Regions from separate parts of the Sinomonas terricola genome, predicted to be linked through region 1. Evidence: riboswitches for the same ligand, from Rfam matches in the RefSeq annotation. Region 1 holds a riboswitch; each other region holds the start of a gene.
What was found. Region 1 has a riboswitch for thiamine pyrophosphate ahead of thiC (phosphomethylpyrimidine synthase ThiC). Riboswitches for the same ligand answer to the same signal wherever they lie in the genome.
Positions count from the first base shown of each region.

Region 2: linked by a shared signal. The riboswitch ahead of thiO (glycine oxidase ThiO) and the one ahead of thiC (phosphomethylpyrimidine synthase ThiC) in region 1 are both predicted to bind thiamine pyrophosphate.
Region 3: linked by a shared signal. The riboswitch ahead of SPF06_RS21100 (ECF transporter S component) and the one ahead of thiC (phosphomethylpyrimidine synthase ThiC) in region 1 are both predicted to bind thiamine pyrophosphate.

Region 1 is NZ_JAYGGQ010000015.1:69,695-80,089, reverse strand. It holds gene SPF06_RS17710 (ammonium transporter) at 1-186, shown strand, start outside; gene SPF06_RS17705 (P-II family nitrogen regulator) at 183-521, shown strand; gene SPF06_RS17700 (glucose-6-phosphate dehydrogenase) at 573-2,099, opposite strand; gene ffh (signal recognition particle protein) at 2,173-3,753, shown strand; gene thiC (phosphomethylpyrimidine synthase ThiC) at 3,820-5,571, opposite strand; TPP riboswitch at 5,585-5,692, opposite strand; gene SPF06_RS17685 (amidohydrolase family protein) at 5,725-6,825, shown strand; gene SPF06_RS17680 (VOC family protein) at 6,891-7,778, shown strand; gene SPF06_RS17675 (hypothetical protein) at 7,917-8,378, shown strand; gene rpsP (30S ribosomal protein S16) at 8,564-8,971, shown strand; gene SPF06_RS17665 (RNA-binding protein) at 8,973-9,215, shown strand; gene rimM (ribosome maturation factor RimM) at 9,376-9,951, shown strand; gene trmD (tRNA (guanosine(37)-N1)-methyltransferase TrmD) at 9,952-10,395, shown strand, end outside.
Region 2 is NZ_JAYGGQ010000001.1:102,172-112,566, reverse strand. It holds gene SPF06_RS00460 (DEAD/DEAH box helicase) at 1-53, opposite strand, end outside; gene SPF06_RS00455 (RNB domain-containing ribonuclease) at 517-2,079, opposite strand; gene SPF06_RS00450 (prephenate dehydratase) at 2,167-3,015, opposite strand; gene thiE (thiamine phosphate synthase) at 3,012-3,713, opposite strand; TPP riboswitch at 3,729-3,877, shown strand; gene thiO (glycine oxidase ThiO) at 3,875-5,107, shown strand; gene thiS (sulfur carrier protein ThiS) at 5,104-5,361, shown strand; gene SPF06_RS00430 (thiazole synthase) at 5,369-6,190, shown strand; gene SPF06_RS00425 (hypothetical protein) at 6,314-6,484, opposite strand; gene SPF06_RS00420 (PadR family transcriptional regulator) at 7,116-7,478, shown strand; gene SPF06_RS00415 (4a-hydroxytetrahydrobiopterin dehydratase) at 7,511-7,855, shown strand; gene SPF06_RS00410 (hypothetical protein) at 7,845-8,156, opposite strand; gene SPF06_RS00405 (DUF3107 domain-containing protein) at 8,169-8,393, opposite strand; gene SPF06_RS00400 (TetR/AcrR family transcriptional regulator) at 8,471-9,094, opposite strand; gene moeB (molybdopterin-synthase adenylyltransferase MoeB) at 9,208-10,395, shown strand; gene SPF06_RS00390 (hypothetical protein) at 10,389-10,395, opposite strand, start outside.
Region 3 is NZ_JAYGGQ010000024.1:10,086-20,480, forward strand. It holds gene SPF06_RS21060 (MFS transporter) at 1-907, opposite strand, end outside; gene SPF06_RS21065 (Na+/H+ antiporter subunit A) at 1,050-4,043, shown strand; gene SPF06_RS21070 (Na(+)/H(+) antiporter subunit C) at 4,040-4,558, shown strand; gene SPF06_RS21075 (Na+/H+ antiporter subunit D) at 4,555-6,126, shown strand; gene SPF06_RS21080 (Na+/H+ antiporter subunit E) at 6,123-6,701, shown strand; gene SPF06_RS21085 (MrpF/PhaF family protein) at 6,707-6,970, shown strand; gene mnhG (monovalent cation/H(+) antiporter subunit G) at 6,967-7,341, shown strand; gene SPF06_RS21095 (DUF4235 domain-containing protein) at 7,495-7,755, opposite strand; TPP riboswitch at 7,825-7,952, shown strand; gene SPF06_RS21100 (ECF transporter S component) at 7,995-8,585, shown strand; gene SPF06_RS21105 (ABC transporter ATP-binding protein) at 8,587-10,107, shown strand; gene SPF06_RS21110 (energy-coupling factor transporter transmembrane component T family protein) at 10,160-10,395, shown strand, end outside.

The DNA.
Region 1 (10,395 bases):
GGTGTCGACCTCGCGATCCACGCCGAGACGGCGTACCACTCGGACGCGGAGGCGGGCCGCGCGTTCCATCCGCTGGGGACGAAGGCCGGCGGCGGTGCCCGCCCGGCCCCCATCGAGCCTCGTGGGGAATCCGTGCGCGAGCCGGAGCTCGTCACCGCGGGCAGCGCGGCTACAGTGAGTCCGTGAAGCTCATTACCGCGATTGTCCGCCCCGAAAAACTTGACGCCGTCCGGGAAAGCCTCGAATCCTACGGAGTCCAGGGGCTCACGGTCAGCACCGCGAGCGGCTACGGCCAGCAGCGGGGATACACCGAGGTCTACCGCGGCGCGCAATACAGCGTGGACCTCGTGCCCAAGGTCCGCGTCGAGGTGCTCGCCACGGACGAGCAGTCCGACGATATCCTCGACGCCATCATCACCGCCGCGAACACCGGCCGCGCGGGAGACGGGAAAGTCTGGACCGTTCGAGTGGACGATGCGATCCGCGTCCGCACGGGCGAGCGCGGACGCGACGCGATCTAGTCCGGTCCGCGCTGCGGGCAGGGCTCGCGCTGCGGGCAGGGCACGATCAGATCACGCGTCTCCCGCCGTTTCCGGGCCGCTCAGGCGCCCGCCGGCCCCGTCCTCGCCGGGCGCCGACGTGGCCCACCCGGACGGTCCCGCGCTCCCGGCCGGATATGTGTCCATGGGCACTTCGTCGGCCGCCCACGCGGCGAGAACGGGGTCGACGATGCTCCAGCAGTTCTCGGCCGTGTCACCGCGCACCGAGAGGAGCGGATCGGCGTTGAGGATCCCCTCGAGCACTTCGCCATAGGGGAGAAGGTCGGTCTCGCTGAGGTCCGCGTCGAGGGTCACGCGGTTGAGCGTCATGACGTCCCCGGGACCATTGATGTCGACGTCGAGCTGGAGGACGTCGGGGCCGAAGCCGATGCGCAGCCGATTCGGCTCGTCGACGCCTGTGAACCCTTCAGGGAGGTGCGGGACGGGCTTGAACGTGACGATGGCCTCCTTGCGGCGCATCCCGAGGGCCTTCCCGGAGCGGAGGATGAACGGCACGCCAGCCCAGCGCCAGCTCGCGAGGGTCACGGTGATCTCGGCGAGCGTCTCGGTTCCGCGGGTCGCGTCGACGCCCTCCTCCGCGGTGTAGTCCGGGATGCTGCGGCCCGCGATGCTCCCAGCGGCGTAGCGGGCGCGGCGGGTGGTCGCATCGAACGGCTTTTCGACGCGCGCGGCGCGCAGCACCGAGCTGATCGCGTCGCGGAGATCGCGCTCGTCGAGTCGGGCCGGGGCGTCCATCGCGAGGATCGCCATGACGTGCAGGAGGTGGCTCTGGATCATGTCGCGCAGGGCTCCTGCGCGATCGTAGTACCCGGCGCGCCCCTCGAGCGCGAGGTCCTCGTCGAAGAAGATCTCGACCTTCTCGATGTGGTCGCGGTTCCAGACGGGTTCGAGGAAGTTGTTGGCGAAGCGCAGGCCGAGGATGTTGAGGACCGTTCCCTTGCCGAGGAAGTGGTCCACGCGGTGGATCTGCTGCTCGGGCAGGAGCGCCCTGAGCGTCTCGTTGAGGGCTGCGGCTGAAGCGGCCGATGAGCCGAAGGGCTTCTCGAGGGCTAGGCGCGTCCCCTCGGGCAGGTCGTGCGGGTTCAGCGTCTCGCAGGCCTTCTGGGCGATCTGGGGCGGAAGCGCGAAATACACCGCGGCGGGTGCGGGGAGTTCCGCGATGATACCCGCGAGAGCGCCGGGTGCCGTGACGTCGAGCTGGACATAGCGCGACTCCTGCCGGATGCGCTCGAGCTCTGCCCGCCCTTCGGGCGTCGACTCCGCGAGTGCGGCCGCAGTCGCGTCGTGGACCCGCTCGGACCATTGCTCCGCGCTCCAGTCCTCGTGGCCCGCGCCCACGATCGTCAGGCCCTCATGGCGGCCGGTTGCGATGAGGCGCGCGAGCCCTGGGAAGAGAAGGCGGCCTGTGAGGTCGCCCGAGGCGCCGAGGATGAGGAGGCTCCTCACGGGCTGCGGGTTTCCCGGGGCGGCCGACGGCGCGGGCTGGGGCTGGCGGACGTGCTGCTGGTCAGATGTCTGCGTCGTCACGGTGCCAAGCATGCCATTGATACCCTTGAAACGGCAGAACCGCCCCCGGGCGGCCGATTCCCATCACCGAAAGCGACTCCGTCACGTGTTCAACTCCCTCTCGGACCGACTGACTGCGACGTTCAAGAACCTCCGCGGCAAGGGGCGCCTGAGCGAGGCCGACGTTGACGCCACCGTCCGCGAGATCCGTCGCGCGCTGCTCGACGCCGACGTTGCCGTGCCGGTCGTGCGCGACTTCGCCGCACGCGTGCGCGAGCGCGCGCTCGGGGCCGAGGTCGCCGCGGCGCTCAACCCGAGCCAGCAGATCGTCAAGATCGTCAACGATGAGCTCGTGACGATTCTCGGCGGCGAGACCCGTCGTGTCCGCCTCGCGAAGAATCCCCCGACCGTCATTATGCTCGCTGGCCTCCAGGGTGCCGGCAAGACGACGCTCGCGGGCAAGCTCGCGAAGTGGCTCAAGGGCCAGGGGCACTCGCCCATCCTCGTCGCTGCCGACCTCCAGCGCCCCAATGCCGTGACCCAGCTCCAGGTCGTCGGCCAGCGCGCGGGCGTCGCCGTCTACGCGCCGCACCCCGGCGTCCAGTCCGAGTTCGAGGCCCCCACGGGCGACCCGGTCGGCGTCGCCCGGGGCGGCGTCGAGCAGGCGCGCCAGAAGCTCCACGACGTCGTGATCGTGGACACCGCCGGCCGCCTTGGCATCGACGCCGAGATGATGCAGCAGGCCGCAGACATCCGCGCCGCTGTGAATCCCGACGAGGTCCTCTTCGTCATCGACGCGATGATCGGCCAGGACGCCGTCAACACGGCGAAGGCGTTCGAAGAGGGCGTCGACTTCACTGGCGTCGTGCTCACGAAGCTCGACGGCGATGCACGCGGCGGCGCCGCGCTGTCCGTCGCGTCCGTCACCGGCCGCCCGGTCATGTTCGCGTCGACGGGCGAGGGCCTCGACGACTTCGAGCTCTTCCACCCGGACCGCATGGCCTCGCGCATCCTCGACATGGGCGACGTCCTCACGCTCATCGAGCAGGCCGAAGCGAACTGGGACAAGGGCGAAGCCGCCCGGATGGCGAAGAAGTTCGCCGACCAGGAGGACTTCACGCTTGAGGACTTCCTCGCCCAGATGCAGCAGATCCGCAAGATGGGCTCGATGAAGAAGCTGCTCATGATGATGCCGGGGGCCGCGCAGTTCCGGCAGCAGCTCGAACAGTTCGACGAGCGCGAAATCGACCGCGTCGAGGCGATCGTGCGCTCGATGACGCCCCACGAACGCGTTGCGCCGAAGATCATCAACGGCTCGCGCCGTTCCCGCATCGCCAAGGGCTCGGGCGTGCACGTCTCCGAGGTCAATGGGCTTCTCGAGCGCTTTGGCCAGGCGCAGAAGATGATGCGTCGCATGGCGCAAGGCGGCGGGATCCCCGGCATGCCGGGCGTTCCGGGAGCCGGCGGAGGGTCTCGCAAGCCCACGGGCAAGAACAACAAGAAGAAGGCGCGCTCGGGTAACCCCGCCAAGGCAGCCCAGCAGCTCCGAGAGGCGGAGCAGAAGCGCGCCGCGGGCGCCGCGAACGCCCTTCAGGGAGGCTCGGCCTTCGGCCAGCAGGCCCAGCCGGACTTCGATCCGGCCGCGCTCAATCTTCCGAAGGGCTTCGAGAAGTTCCTCGGGAATTAGAGCCCCGCAGAGCACGAAGGGCCCGGCGCGAACCGGGCCCTTCGTGCTGTTCAGGCTATTGCACGTCTACTCCGGCGAACCGACCGAGATTGTCTCGGGCAGGTAGACCTTGCCGCCCTGGGCGAGGAACTCAGCCGACTTCTGCTTCATGCCCTCGGTGACCTCGACGATGGCTTCCTGCGCTTCCTTCGAGCCGAACTCGTTCCGGATGTCCTGCGAGATGCGCATAGAGCAGAACTTCGGGCCGCACATCGAGCAGAAGTGAGCCGTCTTGGCCGGCTCTGCGGGCAGCGTTTCGTCGTGGAACGCCTCGGCCGTCGCGGGGTCGAGCGAGAGCGAGAACTGGTCCTTCCACCGGAACTCGAAGCGGGCCTTCGAGAGGGCGTCGTCGCGCTCGTGCGCGCCCGGGTGACCCTTCGCGAGGTCGGCCGAGTGCGCCGCGATCTTGTACGTGATGACGCCCGTCTTGACGTCGTCCTTGTTCGGGAGCCCGAGGTGCTCCTTCGGCGTCACGTAGCACAGCATCGCGGTGCCGTACCGAGCGATTTCGGTCGCGCCGATCGCGGACGTGATGTGGTCGTAGCCCGGCGCCACGTCGGTCACGAGCGGGCCGAGCGTGTAGAACGGCGCGCCGTCACACAGCTCCTGCTGCCGCTCGACGTTCTCGCGGACGAGGTGGAATGGAATGTGGCCCGGCCCCTCGACCATGACCTGCACGTCGTACGTCCATGCCCGCTTGGTGAGCTCGGCGAGCGTGTCGAGCTCGGCGAACTGAGCGGCGTCGTTCGCGTCCGCCGTGGAGCCCGGGCGCAGGCCGTCGCCGAGGGAGAACGCGACGTCGTACTGCGCGAAGATCTCGCACAGCTCGTCGAAATGCGTGTAGAGGAAGTTCTCCTCGTGGTGCGCGAGGCACCAGCCAGCCATGATCGATCCGCCGCGCGAGACGATTCCCGTGACGCGGTTCGCGGTGAGCGGCACGTAGCGCAGGAGCACGCCCGCGTGGATCGTCATGTAGTCGACGCCCTGCTCGCACTGCTCGATGACCGTGTCGCGGAAGATCTCCCACGTGAGCTTCGAGGCGTCGCCATTGACCTTCTCGAGCGCCTGGTAGATCGGCACAGTACCGATCGGCACGGGGGAGTTGCGGATGATCCATTCGCGCGTCGTGTGGATGTCGTCACCGGTCGAGAGGTCCATGACCGTGTCCGCGCCCCACTTGGTGGCCCACTGGAGCTTGTCGACCTCCTCGGCGATCGAGGAGGTCACGGCGGAGTTGCCGATGTTGGCGTTGATCTTCACGAGGAACGCCTTGCCGATGATCATCGGCTCCGACTCGGGGTGGTTGATGTTGTTCGGGATGATGGCACGGCCCGCGGCGACCTCGCTGCGGACGAGCTCGACGTCGCAGCTCTCCCGGAGCGCGACGTAGCGCATCTCCGGCGTGATCACGCCCTGGCGCGCGTAATGCATCTGCGTCACCCGGCGGCCGTCCTTGGCCCGCCTTGGGACGGGCTTCGCGCCCTTCCATTCGGCCGAGGCGGCGCCGCGCCGCACGGCCGAGCGGCCGTCGTCGAGCAGGTTCCGCTCGCGCCCCTCGTATGCCTCCGTGTCGTCGCGCTCCGCGATCCACGACGCGCGGTACGCCGGGAGCCCCACGACCGGGTCGCTGCCCGGCCCCGCGGTGCGGTAGACCCGCAGCGGCGCGTTGGGCTGCCCGTTGGGGGAGTCGTCGAGCGCGATCTCGGTGACGGGGACCCGCAGGCCGTGCTCGGCGTCCTCGAGGAATGCGAGCGAGTGGGCGGGGTGCTGTTCTTGCATTTCCGGTGTGCTCAAGGTGTGAGCCCTCACTTCCTACGCCGGCATGACCCGGACAGGTTCGACGGTCGCAGGCCGCGCCAGCCTGATCTCAGCCCTTGCGAGGGCACCCGTGTGGACGAAAGGGAGGCTAGCACGGCCGCTACTCTGGGCGGTATGACGGATGCTGCTCATGACGTCGTCCACCTGATGGGGCCGATCCTCACGGCGCGCGGAGAGTCGCGCCCCGAGGGGTGGATCGTGGACGGGCGCATGACGTACGTCCGGCCCGGGCGGCCCGTCACGAACGTGCTCGCGGGATGGGTCGTTCCGGGTCTCGTCGACGCGCACTGTCACCTCGGGCTCGTGGCCGGGGGAGCGGCGGACGACGGCGAGACCCTGCGGCAAGCGCGGACCGACGCCGCCGCCGGCACGCTCCTCGTGCGCGACTGCGGGAGCCCCGCGGACACGCGGTGGCTCGACGCGCGCAGCGACGTTCCCCGCGTCGTCCGCTCCGGGCGGCACCTCGCGCGCAGCCGACGCTACCTCCGCGGGCTCGCGGTCGAGGTCGAGCCCGAGGATCTTGTCGAGGCGGTGCGCCGCGAAGCCAAGGCCGGCGACGGCTGGGTCAAGCTCGTCGCGGACTGGATCGACCGCTCGGCCGGCGATCTGGCCCCCGCGTTCCCGGCCGCCGTCGTCCGCGAAGCCGTCCGTGCGGCGCACGACGAGGGGGCCCGCGTGACGGCGCATTCCTTCGCCGAGGCGACGATCGACGATCTGCTGGACGCCGGGATCGACTGCATCGAGCATGCGACGGGCCTTCAGCCGCGCCATCTCCCGAGGCTCGCCGAGCTGGGCGTCCCGATTGTCCCGACGCTCGTCAACGTCGCGACCTTTCCGGACATCGCGGCGCGCGCCGACGGGAAGTTCCCCGCGTACGCCGCGCGGATGCGCGCCCTGTGGGCGCGGCGCTTCGAGCGCATCGCCGAGGCCCACGCAGCGGGTGTTCGAATCTACGCGGGAACCGATGCGGGCTCGGTGATCGCGCACGGCCGGCTTCCCGAGGAGATCGCGCTCCTCGCCGAGGCGCTGGGAGCCGAGGCAGCGGTCGACGCCGCGTGCTGGGGAGCGCGGTCGTGGCTCGGCGCCCCGGCGCTCGGCGAGGGCGAGCCCGCGGACCTCGTCGTGCTCGACGCCGACCCCCGCTGGGACGTGACGACGCTCTCCCGCCCGCGTGGCGTGCTGCGCGCGGGACGAGCGCTCCGGGGCGGGGAATAGAAATCCTTGATTGAAGCTTCAAGTAAATGTAGTCTTGAAGTTGTCAGTCCACCCGAGGAGCCCCCATGACGACGCCCGCCCCCGTCCCTGCCGCCAGCGCCCAAGACCTCCTGCCCGCGGACCTGAGCATGGGCACTGTCATGCTCAAGGTGGGCAACATGAACCTCATGCTCGACTACTACGAGCGCGCGATCGGCCTCGTGCCGATCTCGGAGTCCCTGGGCGGAGTCTTCCTCGGGCGCAATGGCCTCCCGATCATCCATCTGAGCCCCGCCGCGGGGCTCCAGATCCCGGGCCGCGGCGAGGCCGGCCTGTTCCACACGGCGATCCTGTTCGAGAGCCGAGCCGACCTCGCAGCCGCGATTGCGACGGCCGCCCGGTACGATCCGCGACTCTTCGCAGGCAGCGCCGACCACCTCGTCTCGGAGGCCTTCTACTTCACCGACCCCGAGGGCAACGGCGTCGAGCTCTACTTCGACAAGCCGCGCAGCACGTGGGAGTGGCAGGGGAGCCGGGTCGTCATGGACAGCCTCCCGCTGCCGCCGCAGGCCTACCTCAACGCCAACCTCACGGAACAGGCTCTCGACGGCCAGCACGAGTCCGCGGCCGGCATCGGCCACGTGCACCTCCAGGTCGGCGACATCCCCACGGCGCATCGCTTCTACGTCGAGACGCTCGGCTTCGAGCAGACCGCTGGATGGCACGGCCAGGCTCTCTTCGTCTCTGCTGGCAAATATCACCACCACATGGCCATGAACGTGTGGAACAGCCGCGGGGCGGGCCCGCGCAAGGACACGCTGGGCCTCGGGGAAGTGCTCATCCACGTACCCGCCCACGATGACATCCTCGCGGCCGCCGACCGCCTCAAGGCCGCGGGCATTGCGACACACCACACCGGCCTCGAGCTCCGCTTCGAGGACCCCTGGCGCAATTCCATCCGCATGGCGCTCTGACCCCAGCAGGTTCGTGCAGCCTGACCGCTCCTGCGCTACGCTCGACGTGTCCGCGGATTCGCGGGCACGTTGTCCGTCTCGCCGCCGATGCCGCCGGGCCTGCCCGGCGATCGGCACCCGCCTTTCAAGGGGGATACCGTGTCAGCTCCCAGCCCATTCGCCGAAGTCTTCGTTTCGACCCATGCCGACGCCCTGCAGAGGGCTTTGGCGCTCGACTCCGGGTCGGCGTCCAATCTGGACGGAGAAGGCGTCCGCATCCCCGGAGTGTCCGACTATGAGATCGAGCAGCTCGGAACGCTCGTCGGATCCGCCGTCCACGCGGCGGGCGCCGACTACGAGCTCACGATGGTCGACGTCTCGAGCGATACCCTCCTGGCTGTCCCTCCCGCGATGATTCGCGCGCTCGCCGAACTGCTCGCCTACGAATCCGACGAGGGCGAGGGGGACGCGGTCGAACGCGTGGCCGCGGCGTGGGTCGATCAGGAGGACCTGCCCTTCGACGCGCAGGAGGCCTACGGCTACGTCGAGCAGCTCGCGAAGCTCGCGGCCGACGTCGACGACTCGGATCGCCAGGAGCTTTTCGTCTGGGCGGGCTCGTGATCCGAATTCCCCGGAGGAATCGCGATTCGGTCGCCGAGTCTGGCACAATAGTCGGGTACCCGATCCGCGTGGCCCCTCTCTCCGCGCGCGTCGTGTCCGAATAGAGCCCATCCGAGTACGGCCCGCCCCACGGGAGCGGAAAGCGTGGGCTCGATCCGTGTGCAGAAACAGGAGTGACCACAAAAGTGGCCGTTAAGATTCGACTCAAGCGCTTCGGCAAGATGCGCGCGCCGTACTACCGCATTGTCGTCGCCGACTCGCGCACCAAGCGCGATGGCCGTGCGATCGAGGAGATCGGCAAGTACCACCCGATCGAGGAGCCCTCGTTCATCGAGGTCAACTCGGAGCGGGCGCAGTACTGGCTCTCCGTCGGCGCCCAGCCGACCGAGCAGGTCCTCGCGATCTTCAAGGTCACGGGTGACTGGCAGAAGTTCAAGGGCCTCCCGGGCCAGGAGGGTACCCTCAAGTACCCGAAGGGCAAGGAGCCGTTCGTGGCTCCCGAGAAGGGCTCCGTGATCGTCCCCGAGGCCCCTAAGGCCGAGAAGGCTGCCGACGAGGCTCCGGCCGAGGCCGAGACGACCGAGGCTGAGTAGCTTGCTGGCCGACGCGCTCGAGCACCTCGTCCGGGGGATCGTGGACAATCCGGACGACGTCCAGGTGGAGGCGAAGAACAGCCGTCGCGGCGACGTTCTCGAGGTCCGCGTCCATCAGGACGACCTGGGCCGGGTGATCGGCCGCCAGGGCCGCACGGCACGTGCGCTGCGGACCGTCGTGGCGGCGCTTGCGGACGGGGACGCCGTCCGAGTGGACGTCGTCGACACCGACCGCCGCCGCTAGCGCCCGCGGGCCGCAGCAGCTGCCCACCATCATGAGGCTCCGGCCCCTCGCCCGATTGGAGGGCTGAGGGGCCGGAGCTTTTTGGCCTCAAGGCACGCCCTCGCGGGAGGGCTGGCCGCAACAGGAATTGCACGAGCACACCGCACGAGGAAGGGAATCGATGCAGCTGCGCGTCGCACGCATCGGCAAGCCGCACGGGATCCGCGGCGAGGTCACGGTCCAGGTTCTGACCGACTCGCCCGAGGAGCGCTTCGACCGGGGCGCGGTGCTGGCGTACGACGTCGAGGCGGCCACACCTGGCTCCCTCGCCGTGCGGACGCTCACCGTGCGCTCGGCGCGGTGGAACAAGGACATCCTCGTGCTCGGGTTCGAGGAGGTGCCGGACCGCAACCGCGCCGAGGAGCTCCGGGGGACCACCCTGTACGTGGACACCGAGGAGCTCGACGACGAGAGCGAGGAGGGCTGGTACGAGCACGAGCTCGTCGGGCTCGAGGTGCGCGTCGACGGCCGCGCGGTCGGCACCGTCGCCGCATTGCAGGTCATGCCCGCCCAGGACCTGCTCGTGGTGGACACACCGGACGGCGAGGTCCTCGTCCCCTTCGTTGAGGAGATCGTGCCGGAAGTCGACGTCGAGGGCGGCTTCGTCGTCGTCCTGCCGCCCACCGGCCTGTTCGAGCTCAACCGCGAAGCCGGCGGCGACGACTCGCCGGGCGAGACTCGCGGAGGCGACGCCTAGGTGCGCGTCGACGTCGTCAGCATCTTCCCCGAGTACCTCGCTCCCCTGCGCCTCTCCCTCCTCGGCCGCGCCCAGGAGGGGGGCCTCCTCGACCTGGAGGTCCACGACCTCCGCGACTTCGCGTTCGATCGGCACCGGACCGTCGACGACACGCCGTACGGCGGCGGCGCGGGCATGGTCATGAAGGCCGAACCGTGGGCGCTGGCCCTCGAGTCCGTGCTTGCCGAGCTTGCTGAGCTTGCCGCGCAGACTCCCGCCGCGGACCTGCCCACCCTCATCGTGCCCTCGCCCGCGGGCGAGGTCTTCACGCAGCGGCTCGCCTACGAGCTCGCCGAGGAACCGAGCCTCACGTTCGCGTGCGGCCGCTACGAAGGCATCGACGAACGCGTGCTCGAGTGGGCGCGTGGGCACTTCCGGGTGCGGCCCGTGAGCCTCGGCGACTAT
Region 2 (10,395 bases), on a different contig from region 1:
GTCTCCTCGCCCGAATCGTCCAGAAGCAGTTCCTGGGTGTGAAGCTCGTTCAAAGGGGCTGCGTCCCTTTCCATCTGGGCCGGGACTGGCCGCTCAACGGACTGTCCTCAGGGCGGGCGGCAGGGGACTCGCATTCGCCTAGATTGTCCGGAGCGGCCGATCGTGACGGCCGTCCAGTGGAAGCCGATCGCGGGCTATCAGGGTGTCAGCGCGGGGCTGGCAGGTGAAAAAGCAGATCGCGTCAAATACGACCGGGCATCCAATAACGTGACAAGGATATCGTGGGGGCCCGGAAAGCCGGGAATTGTGTGGCGCGACACACGGAGTCGGCTGCCTCGTCGCCGGGCCGTGGTCGTCGGACGCTCCTGCCGATTATCCACATGGATCGGAAGGGGCAGGCGCGAACTCTGCCTGGCGGCAAGAGTGGCCTCATGAAAACTCTCGACCTCTCACGTCTCGGCCCTCGGCTCGCCTTCGCCAGGAACGCGCGGGGACGGGCCTGAAGTCCCATTGCGCCTAGACGCGTTCGAAGAGCACGAGGCGCTTCCGGATGTCGGCCGTCACGAGCCTCACACGCACCGTGGTTCCCGATTCCATCTCGCCCTCGCAGCGGGCCGTGACCGGCGGGTCGGAAAGCTGGACCGTGCCGAACGGCTTCCCCGCAGCTTGGGGCCGGCCGCCGTTCTGCGAGCTTGCGATGCGATCGAGCGGCTGGGACGGCCGGCCGTTGCCGTTGCCGGGCCCCTGGCCGTCGTCGCTCGCGGCCGGCTTCGAGCCCGAGACCACGACGGCGTCGTACTCCTGGCCCACGCAGTTCACGAGGAGCGCCGCCTCGACGAGATCGAGCGACGCACGCTCGACCTGGGCCGCGAGATGGTCCGAAGCTGCCATGAGGCCCGGTAGGGCGGGAAGGGCCTCGCGCACCCAGCCGGGAACATCGCCGTCGTTCGCGAGAGCCTCGCAGAGCACGAGGACGAAGCGGTCCACGAGCCGCCGCAGGGGCGCCGTCGTATGCGCGTAGGGCGCGGCGATGGCCGCCTGCACGGGGTTGTCCGGCAGTGCGCCGTCGAACGGCGTGTACGTCGCGCCGCGGAAGAGCGCGGCCGCCGCATGCAGGATCGCAAGGTGTCGCGGATCGGAGGCCTCGAGCGTCCGCAGGTACTCGCCGTAGGCCATGGCGCCGTCCCATGGGCGGCCGAGGGCCTGCGTCTGGCGGCGGAAATGGCGCAGGGACTTCTCGTCGGGCGGCGGCATGGTGCGGAGGATCCCGATTCCGCCGTCCATCATGAGCTTCGCGGCGGCCATGCCGGTCATGAGCGAGATCTGCGCGTTCCAGTCCTCGACCGGGCGCTGCGCGGCCGCCTCGATCCGATAGCCGCCCTCGTCAGTCGGGACGATCTCCTGCTCGGGGAGGTTGAGGCTTGCCCCGCCGCGGGCCCGCTCGAGCGCCACGCGCTTGAGCCCCACCTCCTTGAGCAGCATGAGAGGCTCGACGGCGGTGCCCGCGTCGATCTGGGCCTGCACCTCGGCGTAGTTGAGCTTCGCACGACTGCGGATCCGGGCACGGGCGAGGCCGACATCGGTGACGTCGCCGTCCGCGTCGAGCCGGAAGTCCCACACGAACGCGCCTCGCACGGTGTCGGCGAGGAGGCTTCCGGCGTCGTCGGTGATGTCCTGCGGGTGCAGCGGGACTTTCGCGTCGGCCGCGTAGATCGTCTGGCCGCGGCGCCGCGTCTCGGCGTCCAGCTCGCCTGCGGGCCGGACGAAGGCCGGGACATCCGCGATCGCGTAGCGGACGCGGTAGCCCGCGCCGTCCCGCTCGATGTGGAGGGCCTGGTCGAGATCGGTCGATTCGGGCGGATCGATCGTGACGAAGTCGACCCGGGTGGCGTCGGCGTCCGGGAGCCGAAGCGAGGCAATGGCCGCCTCGGCGTCCGCGACCGCCGCCGCCGGATACTCGGAGGCGAGCTGGAACTCTTCGCGCAGAGCGGCGAACGCGGCCACGATCGCCTCGGCTCCCGCGTCGGTGCGGGGCGCCGCGGCTCTGGCCGGCTTCGGCGCGAAGTGTGATGGGCCCACGAGCGTCAGCCTAGACCCGAGCGCCGACATTGCGCAGCGGCCCGTGGTTGGAGGGGGCAGCACCCCTGGGAGGTGACCAATGGAGGGCTAGGAGAGCCCGTCCTGTCCGAGGCGCCACGGATGGGCCGGGAACACCCCGAGGATGCGGAGCTCCGTCGAGAAGAACGTGAGCTCCTCGAGGGCCCTCGCGAGCGGCGGCTCGTCGGGATGCCCCTCGACATCGACCATGAACATGGTCGCGGAGAACTGTCCGTCCACCATGTAGCTCTCGAGGCGCGTCATGTTGACGCCGTTGGTCGCGAAGCCGCCGAGCGCCTTGTAGAGCGCGGCCGGGATGTTCTTGACCCGGAACACGAAGCTCGTCACGTAGGGCCCGCTGCCCGCCTCGGGGAGGGGCTGCGGCGGGGCGAGGATCACGAAACGCGTCGTGTTGTGCTTGTGGTCCTCGATGTCCGAGGCGAGGATTTCGAGGCCATAGCGCTGCGCCGCGAGCGGCGGGGCGATCGAGAGCTTCGTCGGATCCCCCCACTCCGCGACCTCGCGCGCGGAGCCAGCCGTATCCCCTGCGACAACCGGCGTGAGGCCGTGGGCTCGGATGAACCCGCGGCACTGCGCGAGCGCGTGCACGTGGCTGTGCACCTCGCGCGCCCCCTCGATGCTCGCACCCGGGATGCCCATGAGGCTGAAGCGGATGCGCAGGAAGTGCTCGCCGATGATCTGGAGGCTCGTCGTGGGCAAGAGCAGGTGGATGTCCGCGACGCGGCCGGCGACCGTGTTGTCGATGGGGATCATGGCGTACTGGGCCTCGCCGCTGTCCACGGCCGCGAATGCGTCCTCGAACGTCGCGCACGGGAGCGCGTCGGCACCCGGGAAGGCCTCGAGGGCGGCCATATGCGAGTTCGCGCCAGGCTCGCCCTGATAGGCGACGACGGTCATGCGCGAGCCGCCCCCGGGGCGAGGGCCGGCAGCTGGGCGCGGAGCCGGGCTGCGGCGTCCGCGGGATCGTCGGCGTCCGTGACGGCGCGGACGACGACGACGCGGCTCGCCCCCGACTCGACGACCGCCCCGACGTTCGAGTGGTCGATTCCGCCGATCGCGAACCAGGGGAGCGTGGGCGCACCCGCGTCGGATGCCTCGGCCGTGCGGCGGGCCGCGTACTCGACGAGTCCGAGGCCGACCGCCGTTCGCCCCGGCTTCGTCGGGGTGGCCCACAGCGGCCCCGTGCAGAAGTACGAAAGCCGCGGTGCGCCGTCGTCCGCCGTGCTCGCGCCGGCTGCGAGGGCCGCGTCGACCTGCTCGGGCGCGTGGGTCGAGAGCCCGACGGCGACAGAGCCGCCGAGGACGCGGCGCACGGCCTCAAGCGGCAGGTCCTTCTGGCCCACGTGGAACACGGGCGCCCCCGAGAGCAGCGCGATGTCGGCCCGGTCGTTGACGGCCCACAGCTTCCCGTGGCGCTCGGCGGCCTCGCGGAGCACGTCGAGGAGCTCGAGCTCTTCGGCGGCCTCGATCTGCTTGTCGCGGAGCTGGATGATGTCGACGCCGCCCGAGAACGCCGCGTCCACGAAGGCCGCGAAGTCGCCGCGGCCCTTCCGGGCGTCGGTGCACACGTAAAGCTGGGCGTCGGGCAAGTGCATGGCAACTAGACTAGTCCTCAGTACTGCGGGAGCCCGCGAGTGTGACACCCCGTCCGAACCCTGACGGCCGGCGGCGCATCGTGAGCCGGGCTGAGAGGGCTGTGTGCCGACCGTGAGAACCTGATCCGGGTTGTGCCGGCGTAGGGAAGGACAGCGTATTCATGGACGGACGCGACGCGGTGACGCATCCCGCGGAGGTCGACGTCGCCGTCGTCGGCGCGGGCGTCGTGGGCCTCGGGATCGCGTGGGAGGCCGCGTGCTCGGGCCGCCGCGTCGTCGTCGTCGATCCGGCGCCTGGCACGGGCGCGAGCTTCGCGGCGGCCGGCATGCTCGCCGCCGTGAGCGAGTACCACTACCAAGAGGAAGACCTCCTCGGCCTTACCCTCGAATCCGCACGGCTGTGGCCCGGGTTCGCCCGGCCGCTCGGCACCGAAGCCGGCAATCTCAGCACGCCGACGCTGTGCGTCGCGGGGGACGCGGCGGACCGCCAGGCACTCGCCGACCTCCGCGCAGTCCAAGAGGCCCACGGGCTCGGCGTCCGGCCGCTCACGGTGCGCGAAGCCCGGTCGCTCGAGCCCATGCTCGCCCCCGCGATCGCAGGCGCGTTCGAGATCACCGCGGACCATCAGGTCGACCCGCGCCGCCTCGTCGCCGCGATCCTGGCCCGGCTCGGGACCGGAGCCGTCATCCGGCAGCGGGCCGAATCCCTCGTCTGGGCGGGCGACGGGGCGCGCGTTGTCGGCGTGCGGCTCGCGGATGGGAGCGAGCTGCGCGCGGGGGAGACGATCGTCGCGAACGGCCTCGGCGCGCGTGAGCTCGCGGGCCTTCCCGTCCCGCTGCCGCTCCGGCCCGTGTACGGCGACATCCTCCGGCTGCGCGTGCCCGAGAGCCTGCGGCCGCTCGTGACCGCGACAGTGAGGGGCCTCGTGCGCGGCAAGCCCGTCTATCTCGTGCCCCGAGCGGACGGGACCCTCGTCATCGGCGCCACGCAGCGCGAGGACGGCTCCGACGCGGTCTCCGCGGGCGGCGTCTACGAGCTCCTCCGCGACGCCCAGGCACTCGTCCCGGCCGTCGCCGAGCTCGAGCTGTACGAGACGACCGCGCGTGCCCGTCCCGGGACGCCGGACAACGCGCCGCTGCTCGGACGCGTCGCCGCGCGCTGGGCCCCCGGCGCAGCGGACGACGGCGGGGCGCCGCCTCACGCGCAGGACGTCGCCGGGCTCATCGTCGCGACGGGATTCTTCCGCCACGGCGTCCTGCTCACACCGGCCGCCGCTCGGATCTGCGTCGACCTGCTCGACGGACGCGCCGACGAGCGCTGGCACGCCTTCCGGCCCGACCGCTTTGCCCGGGTTCCGCACGAGACCCACGCTTCCTACGGGAGGACAGCATGAATCCCTCGACCACCACCCTCGCCGTGACCGTCAACGGCGAACCCCGCGATGTCGCGGCCGGATCGACGGTGCTCGATCTCGTCGCAGCGGCGACCGGGCGCGAGGTCGGCGCTGACGGGCGGCCGGCCGACGGCGGGCGGCTCGGAGTCGCCGTCGCCCTCAATTCAGAAGTGGTGCCCCGCGCTCGCTGGGCCACCACCCCGCTCGCGGCGGGCGACGCCGTCGAGCTCGTCACAGCCATGCAAGGAGGCTGATGTGGAGATCCGCACCGACACCGCAGCAGGTGCCCTAGGGCGCGAGCCGCTTCTCGCCGCCGACCCCTTCGTCGTCGACGGTATCGAGCTGGGCTCGCGGCTCATCATCGGCACCGGCGGGGCCCCGAGCCTCGACGGCCTCGGCGACGCCCTCGAGGCCTCGGGCACCGAGCTCACGACCGTCGCGATGCGCCGGTTCTCGCCCGCCGAGCAGGGCTCCCTGTTCCAGCTCCTCGTGGACAAGGGGATCCGCATCCTGCCGAACACCGCGGGCTGCTTCACCGCGCGCGACGCCGTGCTGACGGCGGAGCTCGCACGCGAGGCCCTCGAGACCGACTGGGTCAAGCTCGAGGTCATCGCCGACGAGACGACCCTCCTGCCGGACCCGATCGAGCTCGCGGACGCGACGGAGCAGCTTGTGAATCGGGGCTTCAAGGTGTTCGCGTACACGAACGACGATCCCGTGCTCGCCCGGCGCCTCGAACAGCTCGGGGCCGTCGCGGTCATGCCGCTCGGCGCGCCGATCGGCACGGGGCTCGGGATCCTCAATCCGCACAACATCGAGCTCATCGTCGCCCGCGCCGAGGTTCCCGTGGTCCTCGACGCCGGGATCGGCACGGCGTCCGACGCGGCCCTCGCGATGGAGCTCGGCTGCGACGCCGTACTGCTCGCGACCGCCGTGACCCGGGCTCAGGACCCGGTCCGGATGGCCGCCGCGTTCCGCCACGCCGTCGTCGCAGGCCGCCTCGCCTCGCAGGCGGGGCGCATCCCGAAGCGCGAGCACGCGCTCGCGTCGAGCCCGATGGAGGGCCGCGCGCAGTTCCTTTAGGTGGATCCGCGCAGTCGGGAGGCGCCTCGGTCTCCGTTCATTCTTAGGCAGCCGCCCAAGCCGGCGGGATCGATACGGTCTCAGTCGGCCCAAGCACTCTTGCGCAGCCCTAGCCGGAAACGCCTACTTTCGCTTTTGCGTGATCAGACCGCGAATGGCGATCACGAGAAAAGCCAGACTCAAGCCGATGCAAATCGACCAAAGTAGACCTAGCAGAGGCCGGAAGATAATGAACGACCCGAATCCAGCAATGAATACGGGCCAGTTGAATCGTCGCCGCTCCGTGGTGGTCATGCATCCCATGGTACTCGCTTCCTTTCAACTATCCCGTGATGAGACTGACGAGATACCAGAATCCGCCGACGACCACGGCGCAGAAGAACGGCTGGCTCCCGCACCACGCGTTCAGGTCCAGCGTCCGCGGCGGATTGTCGGCTATCAGTCGAACAATGTTCTCGGATCCCTGGAAATTTCCATCAATGTATGTCGACAGTGTCCCGTTGCAAGAGTATGGGTTGCGTCCCGTCCCACACGGTCGTGCCGTAGCTGCTCGAACAGAAAGTGTCGAGTTGCCCGGTAGCGTGGGCCGGGACTGTTGATTGCGGCGCAAGAAGGAGGGCCAAGACCATCGCCGCTGTGACCCAGAGGATTGTCGCACTTTGGCGAGCCCCCTTGCGGCGTCGTTGGTGAACGGTCACAGCGGACGGCGCGATTTGCATTGTCATCACAATTCCCCCGAACTGATTTCTCTGACAAGGGATGTCCTTGTGCGGAAATCATAGCCATTTGCTCGATGCCCGTTAGAGTGTCTGAAATAGTACCGGACCGCCAATTGCTGAGGGGCGTCGCGTGCTACCTTGCGAGGAGCGTTAGACGGCCAGCCGGTTCGTTTGATTCTTCAGGCTGAAGCCGGTAGCTCCTGAGTATGCAGAGCCAATTGGGGGGTGGCGACGCGGCCAACATCCGGAGGAGTGTTCTTCCGCTCTCGGTATTGTTGGCGCTCGAGTCGGGCCCGTCTTACGCGTACGAGCTGGCCAGGCGGCTGCGGGGCGTCCATGACCTGGTGAGTGCTGAGAACGACCTCTATGGGTGCCTCAAACGGCTCCGAAGTCGCGGCTTCCTTGCCTTCGAGTGGAAGGAATCGGCTAAGGGACCTCCTCAGAAGCTCTACCGGCTCACCGAAAAGGGACTTGACCATCTTGCAGTCCTGATCGAGGTATGGGGCGAGCTGCGGGCGGCGCTCTTGCAGATGCGTCACGTCGGAACGAACGACGCAGCTCGCCCGTGACGGCACGGCTCGGTCCGGCCTACCCTCGGACCATGGGCGAGCTCGAAGTACTCGATGATGCGCGGCTTGCGGAAGAGCTCGAGATGCTCCCCGAATGGAAGCACCGACTCGGCGGGCTCGTGACGGTCTACAAGCTGCCGAGCGCGGCGAGCGCGCTCGCCTTCATCGCGGCGGTCGGGGAGGTATCCGAGGAACTCGTCCACCATCCGGACCTCGATTGGCGGTATCGACGCGTGTTCGTGCGCTTCAGCACGCACGACGCCGGCGGGGCCGTCACAGCGAAGGACGTCGAGGCCGCGCACCGCGTGAGCGATCACGCCGCGGCGCTCGACGCCGTCCCCGAACCGGAGAGGTATCCGGATTCGCTCAGCCCTTGAGCACCCGATTGAGGTCGGCGACGTCGCGCTTCTCGCGCGATCGTTCGATGACCTTCGTGACCACGAACGACGCGGTGACGCCGAGTGCCATGGGAAGCACCCACGGCATCCACGTGAGCCCGGACATGTAGCCGGTCCCCGCCGAGACGAGCACGATCCAGGTGCCGCATGCGACGACGACGCCGAGCGCGACCGGGAGCATGATGCCGTACTTGCCGTGGCGGCGATCGGCGGCCCAGAGCGCGAAGCCCAGACCGCCGGTGACGATGATGTCGATGACGAGCGACCAGACGGTCTCCACGCCTGCCCCCAGTCAGAGAGCGCCGAAGCCCACGCGGCGCTGCTCCTGCGCGCCGAGCTCGACGTAGCCGATCACGCCGGACGGGACGATGACCTGACGCCCCTTCTCGTCCTCGAGCCGAAGCTCCTTCCCGCCGGAGATCGCCTCTCCGACGAGCTTCGCAACGGCTTCGGCGTCCTGCGAGGACTCGAGCACGATCTCGCGGCCGACGTTCTGGATACCGATCTTGATTTCCACGTGGGTCTCCCTTTGCTGCATGAGAAGAAGTGCGCGGGCCGCAGCGCATGCTCGCGGCCCGACTCTCTATACGTACCTTAGGCCTCTTTGGGGAATCGAGAGATTCCGCGCCAAGCCAAACGGGAGACGAGGTCGCTCGCGACGTTGATCGGCAGATCCCCTGACGTCTCGAGCCAATACCGCGCGCTCACCTGGGCCATGCCGGCGAGGCCGCGTCCGAGCAGCTGCGCCTCGATCATCGGCAGCTTAGTGTCCGTCGCGATGACGCGCGCGATGGCCTCGGCGAAGCCCTTGTTGAACTTCTCGAGCCTCGACGCGACGTCGGGGTCGTTGACGAGGTCGGACTCGAAGACGAGGCGATGCGCCTTGTCGTCCTTCGCGATGAACTCGTAGTAGGCGCGCATGACGGCGCGGACGCGCTCGCGGTTGTCCGTCGTCGAGCCGAGCGCCCCGTCCATGAGCTCGGCGAGGGCCGCGAGGTGGCTGTCGAGCAGGGCGAGGTAGAGGTCCCGCTTCGAGGGGAAATGCTGATACAGCACCGGTTTCGAGACTTGGGCCGTTTCCGCGATATCGTCCATCGCCGCGCCGTGATACCCATTGGCCGCGAAGACTTCGAGCGCGGCGTTGAGGAGCTGGGCCCTCCGCTCGTCTCGGGGAAGGCGCGGGGACCGCGTGGCCGACGCGCGAGGTTCGGTGCTCACAGCTCCACCTTTCTCCCACCGGCCGGCCCCACCCGGACCCGCCAGTAGTCATACTCTACCCGCGGGTCATATAGACGGCGGTATTGACCGCGCAGGGGGAATACGCTGGAGGCATGTCCCCCCTTTCCGACCCGATCCAGCTCCCGCCGCTCGTGGAACCCGGCGCGCCGCTCACCCCGGACGAGGTGCAGCGATACTCCCGGCACGTCATCATCCCGGAGATCGGCGACCTCGGTCAGCGGCGCCTCAAGAACGCCAAGGTCCTCGTGATCGGCGCCGGCGGCCTCGGCGCGCCCGCGCTCCTGTATCTCGCGGCCGCGGGAGTCGGAACGCTCGGGATCGTCGACGACGACGTCGTCGAGCTCAGCAACCTCCAGCGGCAGGTCATCCACGGCGTGTCCGACGTCGGGCGCCCCAAGGCCCATTCGGCCCGGGATGCGGTGCACGAGCTCAATCCGCTCGTCGACGTCCGGCTCCATGAGGTCTACCTCGACGCGTCCAACGCCCTCGAGGTCTTCGCGGACTACGACCTCATCCTCGACGGGACGGACAACTTCGCGACGCGCTACCTCGTCAACGACGCCGCCGCGATCCTCGGCAAGCCGTACGTATGGGGGTCGATCTTCCGTTTCGACGGGCAGGTGAGCGTGTTCTGGGAGAAATACGGCCCGACGTATCGGGACCTCTACCCCGAGGCGCCGCCGGCGGGCTCCGTGCCGTCGTGCGGCGAGGGCGGCGTCTACGGCATGCTGTGCGCGTCGATCGGCGCGTCCATGGTGACCGAGGCCGTCAAGCTCATCACCGGCGTCGGCCGGACGCTCCTCGGACGGGTCCAGCTGTACGACGCCCTGAGCGCGACGTGGCGCGAGCTCAAGGTCTCGAAGGCGCCCGACGCGGAGCCGATCACCGAGCTCGTGGACTATGAGGCCTTCTGCGGCATCGCGCCTGAGACCCCCGCGGCCACGGGGCGCACCGTCACGGCCCGCGAGCTCGCCGACATGCTTCGCGCCCGCGACGCCGGGCAGGCCGACTTCGAGCTCATCGACGTGCGCGAGCCCGGCGAGCACGCCATGGTGAGCATCCCCGGCTCCCGGCTCATCCCGCAGGGGCGGCTGCTCTCGGGCGAGGCGTGGGGTGAGCTTCCGCGCGACCGGAGCGTCGTGTTCCACTGCAAGTCGGGCGTCCGCTCGGGCAACGTGCTGGCCGCGGCGGAGGCCGCGGGTTTCACGGCGGTGAGCCATCTTGAGGGCGGCGTGCTCGCATGGGTGCGGGAGATCGAGCCGAACAAGCCGACCTACTGA
Region 3 (10,395 bases), on a different contig from region 1:
CGGCCGCGACGATGTTGCCGAAGATCGCGAAGAAGATGACCTGGCTGAGCGAGAAGCCGAACGTCCCTCCCGCGATGACGCCGCCGAACGTGAACACCGCGGCGAGCCCGTCGCGGAAGATCGCGCTCGCGAGCAGGAAGTAGAGCGTGTGCGGGCTCGTGCGCCACATCGCGCCGATCCGCCGGAACAGGAGCCCATAGGAGGCGAAGACGCCCAGCCGAGCCGCGGGCCGCCGTCGTACTTCCGGCACAGCGATGAGGACGGGGATCGAGAAGGCGATGATCCACAGCATCGAGAACACGGCGACGAGCCGGACGTTGAGGTTCTCCGCCGTCGACGCGCCGAACCAGTGCACGACGGGCTGGATGAAGAGCACGAGGACAAGGATGAGCGCGACGATGCCGCCGAAATACCCCGCGGACCAGCCGATGCCCGAGATGCGGCCGATCGTCTTGGGGGTCGCGATCTGGCCGAGCATCGCGTTGTAGTTGACGCCCGCGAGCTCGGAGAACACGTGGCCGGCCGCGATGAGCCCGGCCCCGTACCAGAGCAGCTCGGGGCGCGGATAGGCGAAGAAGCACAGGCCCGTGAGGAGCGCGGCGACTCCCGTGTGGATCCCGAGCCAGAGCCTGCGCCGCCCGCCCGCGTCCGAGCGTTGGCCCGAGACCGGCGCGAGGAGCGCGATGAGCAGGCCGCCGATTCCGAGCGCCGCACCGAGCACGGAGGACGCGTGGTCCGCCCCGCCGAACGCGCTCGAGGTCAGGTACACGGTGAACACGAAGGTCGTCATGACGGCGTTGAACGCCGCCGAGCCCCAGTCCCACGAGGCCCAGGCGAGGATCTGGGACTTCCTGACGGGTGCGGTGTGGAGCTCAAGCTCCGATGGCTGCTGCGCGGCAGTCGTCATAGCTCGCATGCTAGCGCTTGATAAGCTGACGGGGACGCTCGCACCCCGCATCACCCTCTTCTGATTACTTTCACTGCACCCAACTGACATCCGCCGACCCCAACTTTCTGCGATTCCCACACCTGACATAGCGGAGGCCCCTGTGGTACCAGTTCTCGCCCTGCACTTTGCGGTGGCGGCTGGTGCGCCCTGGATCTTCCGGCGGTGGGGCCGCGCGTCGTTCCTCCTCCTCGCGGCCGTGCCCGCGCTCTCGCTCGTGTGGCTCGCCCTGCAGCACGACACTGCGTACGGCGGGGGCGTCGAGGAGATGCTCTCCTACATTCCCTCGCTCAAGCTCGAGTTCGCCTTCCGGCTTGACCCGCTCGCGTGGGTCATGGGCCTCCTGGTCCTCGGGATCGGGGCGCTCGTCCTCGCCTATTGCGCGCGGTACTTCAAGAACGACGACGACGGGCTGGGGGGCTTCGGCGGGCAGCTCTTGGCGTTCGCGGGCGCGATGCTGGGCCTCGTCGCCGCCGACGACCTCATCGCGCTCTTCGTGTTCTGGGAGCTCACGAGCGTCCTCTCCTTCCTCCTCATCGGCTTCGCCCGGACGCGCCTCGCCGCGCGCCGTTCGGCGGTCCAAGCCCTCATCGTGACGACGGCGGGCGGCCTCGCGATGTTCGTGGGCCTCGTGCTGATCGGCACCGCGGCGGGCACCTACCGGATCTCGGCGATCCTTGCGCGAGCGGGCGAATTGACGACGGCGCAGGGCACCTCGGGCGCTATGGCCATCGGCGCGCTGTTGATCCTCGTGGGCGCCCTCAGCAAGTCCGCGCTCGTCCCGTTCCACTTCTGGCTCCCCGGGGCCATGGCCGCTCCCGCCCCGGTCTCGGCGTATCTGCACGCCGCCGCGATGGTCAAGGCGGGCGTGTACCTCGTGGCACGCCTCGCGCCCGGTTTCGCGGACACGCCGTATTGGCGCCCGGTGGTCCTGGGGTTCGGCGTCGCGACGCTGCTCATCGGCGGCTACCGGGCGCTGCGCCAGACCGACATCAAGCTGCTCCTCGCGTTCGGCACCGTGAGCCAGCTCGGATTCATGGTCGCCGTCGTCGGCCTCGGCAGGCCGGACGCCGCGCTCGCGGGCCTCGCCCTCGTCGTCGCCCATGCCCTCTTCAAGGCGACGCTCTTCCTCGTCGTCGGGATCGTCGACCACCAGACGGGCACGCGCGATGTGCGCCGGCTCTCGGGCGTGTTCCGCCAGTCGCGCGCGCTCGGCGTGGTGGCGATCCTCGCGGCCGCGTCCATGGCCGGGCTGCCGCTGCTGGGCGGATTCGTCGCGAAGGAGACGGTGTTCGCCGCGTTCGTGCACCCCGGGGGCGACGTCCTCGCGGGGCTGTGGGCCGCCGTCGTCCTCGTCGGCTTCGTCCTCGGTTCCGCGCTGACTGTCGCGTACAGCGCGCGCTTCGTGTGGGGCGCGTTCGCGCGGAAGCCCGGGCTCCCGGACACGCCGTTCAAGCCCGTCACGCCGCTCTTCGTAGCGCCGCCCGCCGTTCTGGCCGTTCTCGGGCTCGTGTACGGGATCTGGCCCGCCCCGGTCGAGGAATGGGCGGCGCCGCACGCCGCGGAGGCGGGCCACGTCTCCGAGCATCTCGCCGCGTGGCACGGGCTCGGCCTCCCGCTCGCGCTCTCGGCGGCCGCGTGGGCGGTGGGCGGGCTGCTCTTCTGGGCGCGCGGACCGGTGTACCGGCTCCAGGTCGCAGTCTCGGGGCTTCCCGACGCCGAGCGGATCTATCGCGCGGCGATCGGTGCGGTCGACGACGTCGCCATCTGGGTGACTGGCCGGACGCAGCGAGGCTCGCTCTTCTTCTACCTCGCCGTCATCCTCTCCGTCGCGACCGTGCTGCCTCTCGCCGTCATGCTGATCACGCGGCCCGCGATCCCCGGCGGGGCGTTCTTCCTCGACCCGAACGCGCCGCTCCAGGGCGTCATCGGCGTGGGAATCGCGATCGGCGCGCTCGCGGCCGTCCGCGCGAACAAGCGCTTCCTCGCGGTGCTCATGGTCTCGGTCACGGGCTACGGGATCGCGCTCATCTTCGCGCTCCAGGGCGCCCCGGACCTCGCGATGACCCAGCTCCTCGTCGAGACGATCGTGCTCGTCGCGTTCGTGCTCGGCATGCGCCGCCTCCCGGCTCAACTCCGGGACCGCACAGGCGGGGCCTACCGCGTGGTGCGCATCGTCATCGCTGCGCTGTTCGGCGCCGTCGTCGTGTTCGCGGGGATGTTCGCTATGGGCTCCCGCACAGCCGAACCGATCTCGCTCCGGTTCCCCGAGCTCGCCTACACGCAGGGCGGAGGGGCCAACATCGTCAACGTCGCGCTCGTCGACCTCCGCGCGTGGGATACGTTCGGCGAAATCTCCGTGCTCGTCCTCGCGGCGACTGGCGTCGCGAGCCTCATCTTCATCAGCCACCGCGGCCGCGGGCTCGGGCCGACGCGCGACGTCGAGACGGGAAGCGTCGGGCGCGTGCGCGGCGTCGATCCCTCGACCCGGGGAGGTGCCGAGCTCGCCGTCGCGCGCACGTTCGCGAGCGTCGAGCGGGATCCGTGGCTCGTCGCCGGCCGGACGCTCGCTCCGGAACGCCGCTCGATCATCTTCGAGGTCATCACTCGGCTCGTCTTCCACAGCATGGTGCTGTTCTCGATCTACCTCCTGTTCGCGGGGCACAACGCGCCCGGCGGTGGATTCGCGGGCGGGCTCGTGGCCGGCATCGCGCTCACGATCCGCTACCTCGCCGGCGGCCGCTTCGAGCTTTACGAGGCCGCGCCCTTCAACCCCGGCCGGCTCCTCGGCGTCGGGCTCGCGACGGCGGCGCTCGCGGGCGGGATTCCGCTCCTCGCGGGAGGGCACGTGCTCGAGAGTGCGATCATCACGCTGTGGCTGCCCGTCTTCGGGGACGTGAAGTTCGTGACCTCGACGATCTTCGACGTCGGCGTGTACTTCATCGTCGTCGCGCTCGTGATCGACGTGCTGCGGAGCCTCGGCGCGCGGATCGACGAGCAGCTCGAGGAGGGCGCGCAGGCGGACGCGGAGCGAGCACGGTCTGACGGGGAGCCGGGCCTGCGGGACTCCGATGCTCGAGCGAAGGAGCGCGCATGAGCCCCAACGTGACGCTCCTCATCATCTCCGGCGTGCTGTTCGCGTGCGGAATCTACCTGCTTCTTGAACGGAGCCTCACCCGCGTCCTCCTCGGGCTGCTCATGCTCACGAACGGTGCGAACCTTCTCCTGCTCACGACTGGCGGCTACGCGGGCCTCGCGCCGTTCTTCGCCAAGGGCACGGATCCGCGCGCATACAGCGATCCGCTCCCGCAGGCGTTCGTGCTCACGTCGATCGTGATCAGCTTCGCCGTGACGGCGTTCATGCTCGCGCTCATCTACCGCACGTGGCAGCTTGGCCGCGCCGACGAGGTCGCCGACGACATCGAGGACCGCCGTGTCGCCTCCCAGTCGGGCTGGGTTGCCGAGGACGACGCCGATGTGCCCGCCGATCTGAGCGAGTTCCCGAGCGTCGAGGAGGCCGCCGCGGCGGACTGGGAGGCCCTGCATTCCGGCCCGCGCGAGAAGGCGTACGCCCGCGACGCCGACGAGAAGGCTGAGGGGAGCCTCGAATGAGCCTTGCAAGCCTCGCGCCGCTCGCCGTCGTCCTTCCCATCTTCGGCGCGGCGGTGACGTTCATGCTCCTGCGCCAGGAGCGCGCGCAGCGGATCGTGAGCATCGGCGTGCTCGCCGCGACGCTGGTCCTCGAGATCGCGCTGCTCCTCTCGGTGTGGGGCGGCGGAACCGTGGCCGTGCCGATCGGGGGGTGGGTGCCGCCGTGGGGCATCACGCTCGTCGTCGACCAGTTCTCCTCGCTCATGCTCGTCGTCTCGAGCTCCGTGAGCCTCGCCGTCCTCGTGTACGCGGTGTCGCAGGGCATTGCGGACGGGGACAAGGACGGGCCGATCTCGGTGTTCCACCCGAGCTTCCTCATCCTCATCGCGGGGGTCTCGGACGCGTTCCTCGCGGGCGACCTCTTCAACCTGTACGTCGGCTTCGAGATGCTCCTCACCGCGAGCTACGTGCTCCTCACGCTCGGAGGAACGACGGCGAGGATCCGCGCCGGGGTGACCTACGTCGTCGTGAGCGTCGTCTCCTCGCTCCTGTTCCTCGTCGCCATCGCGATGGTCTACGCGGCCACGGGCACCGTGAACATGGCGGACCTCGCTGTGAAGCTCGGGCAGCTCGCGCCCGAGACGCAGGTGCTCCTCCACGTCATGCTGCTCATCGGCTTCGGGATCAAGGCCGCGGTCTTCCCGCTCTCGTTCTGGCTCCCGGACTCGTACCCGACCGCCCCGGCCCCCGTCACGGCCGTGTTCGCAGGACTCCTCACGAAGGTCGGCGTCTACGCGTTCGTGCGCACGGAGACGCTCCTGTTCCCCGGCGACCAGCTCAACACCCCGCTCATGGTCGTCGCGCTCCTGACCATGGTCATAGGCATCCTCGGTGCGCTCGCGCAGACCGACATCAAGCGACTGTTGTCCTTCACCCTCGTCAGCCATATCGGGTACATGGTGTTCGGCCTCTCGATGAGCTCCGTGATCGGGCTCGCCGCGACGGTCTTCTACGTCATGCATCACATCACGGTGCAGACGTCCCTGTTCCTCGTCGCGGGGCTCATCGAGCGGCGCGCCGGCTCCGCGTCCATCGATCGGCTCGGCGGCCTCGCGAAGCTCTCGCCTCTCCTGGCCCTCCTGTACTTCATCCCGGCCATGAACCTCGCGGGGATCCCGCCGCTCTCGGGGTTCCTCGGCAAGCTCGGCCTCGTCCAGGCCGGTGTCGCGCTCGGGACGCCCATGGCGCTGGCCGTCGTCGTCGCCGGCGTCGTGGTGAGCCTCCTGACCCTGCTGGCCATGGCGCGCGTGTGGGGGCGCGCATTCTGGCGGTCGATCGACGACGCCGACAATCCCGATGCCGCCCTCCTCGCTCCCGCGCGGGCCGGCTCGATGCCCCGCGCGATGGTTGGCGCAACCGCCGGACTCGTGGGGCTCGGCCTTGCCCTCTCGGTCTTCGCCGGGCCGCTCTTCCAGGTCAGCGAGGAGGCCGCGAAGGAGATGCTCGACCGCACGCCGTACATCACCGCGGTGCTTGGTTCCCAGCCGGGCGCTCAGCAGCCGGGCGCTCAGGGGGCGGTGCGCCCGTGAGCCCCGTTCGCCGTCGGACGTCGCTGCGCAAGGAACTCCCGCTCCTCGCATGGCTCGTGATCGTGTGGGGCGCCCTGTGGCAGGATTTCAGCCCCGGCAATCTCGTGTTCGGCCTCGTGCTCGCGCTCCTTGTGACCCGATTCCTGGCGCTCCCGCCGGTCGAGCTGAGCGGGCGCTTCAACGTGTTCCACGCCGCGCGCTACGCCTTCGTGTTCGTGGGGCAGCTCGTCGCCGCGAGCGCGACCCTGCTCCGGCTCGCGGTGACCGTCGGGCCGCGGGTGAGCAGCGCCGTCGTCGCCGTCCCCCTGCGGAGCCACGCGGATCTCATGGTGACCGCAACGGGCCACCTCGTCTCGCTCATCCCCGGCTCGCTCATCGTCGACGTGGACCGAGCCAACGCGACGCTGTACGTCCACGGCATCGACGTGCCGGACGCCGCCGCGGCCGAACGCGTGCGCCGCTCCGTGCTCGCGACCGAGGCCGAGCTCATCCGGATCATGGGCACGAGGGAGGAGCTCGCGCTCGTGCGGGACGAGGAGCAGCTTCGCCGAGACGAATCGAGGGGAACCCTATGACGTTCATGGACGGGGTCCTCGTGGTGTGCAGCGTCCTGCTCGCGCTCGGGGCGCTCGGCGCGGTGGTCCGCATGATCAAGGGCCCTGCCCTGCTGGATCGGGTGCTCGCGGCGGACGTCCTGCTCGTCGTGCTCGCGTCGGCGCTCATCGTGGACATGGCCGCGCACCGGAATACGGACAACCTCCCGCTCGTCGTCGCGATCACGCTCATAGGCTTCGTGGGCTCGGTGACCGTCGCGCGCTTCGTGCAGGATCGGAGGCAGCCGTGAACCCTGGTCTTGACGCGGGCATCGACGTGATCGCGGGCGTGCTCATGGTGCTCGGGGCGCTCATGTCCCTCGGGGCCGCGATTGGACTCCTCCGCTTCCCCGACCTCCTCACGCGCATGCACGCCGCAACGAAGCCACAGGTGCTCGGGTCTTTGCTGCTGCTCACCGCGCTCGGGCTCGAACTGCGATCGTGGGCGCTCGTGCCCCTGCTCGTCGTCGCGTGGATCTTCCAGCTCCTGACCGTTCCCGTGTCCGCCCACATGGTTGGCCGCGCGGGGTACCGGACGAAGCACGTCGACAAGGCCGCGCTCACGGTCGACGAGCTCGATGAGGTCGTGGCGCGCGTCGAGCGGACCGACGAGGCCGGCTGAGACCCGGCGCCGCGTCGCGCTTCTCGAGACGGTTTGCGGCCGAGAAGACGCCCTCAGTGCGTCTTCTCGTGCACAAGCCGTCTCGGGTCACATCCGGAGCCAGCGTTCGAGCCTGAAACTGCCCTCGGCGCGTCGGAGCCCGGGAACCCCCCGCTACACCGCGTCCGGCGTGCTGTTGAAGCGCGCGATCGCCTTCTGCGTGAACCGCTGTGTGAGGACCTGGATCGTGGCTCCGACCGAGGCGGAGACCAACGCGAACACGAGGGTGTCGCGGAGGCTCTGCTCGATGTTGGTGGCGTCCTTGGGCGGCTTGTTGCCCGTGCTCTTCTCCCACACGGCGTCGACGACCTTGGTGGCGGCGAAGCCGGCGCCGAGGCTGATGGCGGTCCCGAACAGCTTGATGAGGATGGTCACGTCCGTCTCCTTCGCAGTCGGCGCAGAACAGGCGCTCTTCCGCCCAGCCTAGCGGTAGACTGTCGTCACTTCATACGACAGGGGAGCGCCGCCGTCGGGCATTGCTCGGCGCGCAGGGGCGCTGAGAGTGCGGACCACCGCAGACCCTCGAACCTGCTCCGGCTAATACCGGCGAAGGAAGTCGAGTTCTCAGGCAGTTCACGCTGCCGCCCCTCCTGCTCCAGTGGGAGGTAGAAATCATGGGCACCACCGTCAAGCCCGGCTACACGTGGCGCGTTGTCGACATCGTCGTTGCCGCCGTTGTCTCCGTCGCGTGCGGCGTCATCTTCTGGCTCTGGGACCAGGGCTACACAGGAATCCAGGCCGTCACGGCGGCGTTCGCGCCGCTCAGCGGCCTTTACTCGGGCGGCTGGCTCCTCGCCGGCGTGCTCGGCGGCCTCATCATCCGCAAGCCGGGGGCGGCCCTGTTCTGCGAGATCCTCGCGGCCGTGGTCGAGGCGCTGCTCGGCTCGCAGTTCGGCGTCACGGTGCTGCTCTCGGGCCTTGTGCAGGGCCTCGGGGCCGAGATTGGCTTCGCGATCTTCGCGTACCGCCGCTGGAACGTCGGCGTCGCGCTCCTCGCGGGCGCGCTCTCGGGCCTCGCGCTGGGCGTGAGCGAGGTCATCCAGTTCTTCGTCGAATGGGAGTTCGGCTGGCAGGTCGCGTACACGGTCTTCGCCGTGATCTCAGGCATCGTCATCGCGGGCCTGCTGAGCTGGCTCGCCGTGAAGGCGCTCGCGAAGACCGGCGCACTGTCCGCCTTCGCCGCGGGGCGCGCCGCGGACGTCTGAGATGCCCCCCGCAGCGCCCGCGGGTGTCAGGGCCCGCGGCTGGGGCTGGCGCCACGCGGGCCGAAAGGCCTTCGCCGTGAGCGGCCTCGACCTCGACATCGCGCCGGGCGAGCGCGTCCTCCTGCTCGGTGCGTCCGGCGCGGGCAAGTCGACGCTCCTGCACGCGCTCGCGGGCGTCCTCGGCGCGGCCGAGGAGGGCGAGGAACACGGCGAGCTCACGGTCGACGGCGTGCCGGCACCGAGTGCGCGCGGCCGCGCGGGGCTCGTGCTCCAGGACCCGGAGAGCCAGATCGCGATGGCCCGCGTGGGGGACGAGGTCGCGTTCGGGTGCGAGAACCTCGCCGTTCCGCGCGACGAGATCTGGCCGCGCGTGCATCGGGCGCTCGCCGACGTGGGCCTCGACCTTCCGCTCGACCGCCCCACCGCGGCCCTCTCGGGCGGCCAGAAGCAGCGGCTCGCACTCGCGGGGATCCTCGCGATGGAACCCGGCCTCGTGCTGCTCGACGAGCCGACCGCGAACCTCGACCCGGAGGGCGTCGAAGAGGTCCGCGAGGCCGTGCAGCGCAGCCTCGACCGCACGGGGGCGACGCTCGTCGTCGTCGAGCACCGGGTCTCGGTGTGGAGCGGGCTCGTGGACCGCGTCGTCGTGCTCGGTGCCGGCGGCGGGCTGCTCGCGGACGGCCCGCCCGAGCGCGTGCTCGCGGACGCGGGCGTACGACGGCGCCTGGCCGCCGCAGGCGTGTGGGTTCCGGGCTGGCATCCGCTCACCGGAGAAGAGCCGGCCAAGCCGCTCCGACCGGCGAACGGCGGCGGCGAGCTGCATGGGGGCTCCTTGCTCCGCGCGGAGGGTCTCGCCGTCGGCCGCTCGCCGAAGCTTCCGCCCGTCGTGGGCGGGATCGACCTGGCGCTCCGCGAGGGCCACGCGACGAGCGTGACCGGGCCGAACGGGGCCGGCAAGTCGACGCTTGCGCTCACGCTCGCGGGGCTCCTGCCCGCCGTCGGCGGTCGGCTCACGGCGCTTCCGCCGCTCGCGCTGGGGGCCAGCTCGAGCCCACACCGCTGGCGATCGAGCGAGCTCGTGAGCCGGATCGGGACCGTGTTCCAGGAGCCCGAGCACCAGTTCCTCACGCCGCGCGTCCTCGACGAACTCGAGTTCGGGCCGCGCCGCGTCGCCAAGCTGTCCGAGAAGGACGTGCGGCGCATCGTGGACGGGCTCCTCGAGCGGCTCCGCCTCGAGCGCCTCGCCGGGGCGAATCCGTTCACGCTCTCGGGCGGCGAGAAGCGGCGCCTCTCCGTCGCGACGATGCTCGCGACGAGCCCGCGGATCCTCGTCCTCGACGAGCCGACGTTCGGCCAGGACGCCCTCACATGGGCCGAGCTCGTGCGGCTCCTCGCCGACCTGCTCGCACAGGGCACGGCACTGCTCGCCGTCACGCACGACGAGGACTTCACGACCGCCCTCTCGGACACTGTCTATCGCGTCGATGGCGGGCGCGCTGCACGCGTGGAGGCCGCGGCATGAGCGCGGACATCTGTGTCGATGGCGGGCGCGCTGCACGCGTGGAGGCCGCGGCATGAGCGTGGACATCCTCACCCCCGACGTCGCCAACTCCGTCCTCGCGCGGGCCAACCCCGTCGCGAAGCTCGCGGCTGCCCTCTGCATCACGGTCACGCTGCTGTTGAGCGTCGATTGGGTCTCGGCGTCCGTGGCCCTCGCGTGCGAGCTGTGCCTCGTGCCGCTGCTCGGGGTGCGCCCGGGAACCCTCGCGAAGAGGACGTGGCCCCTCGTCGCGGCCGCCGCCATCGCTGC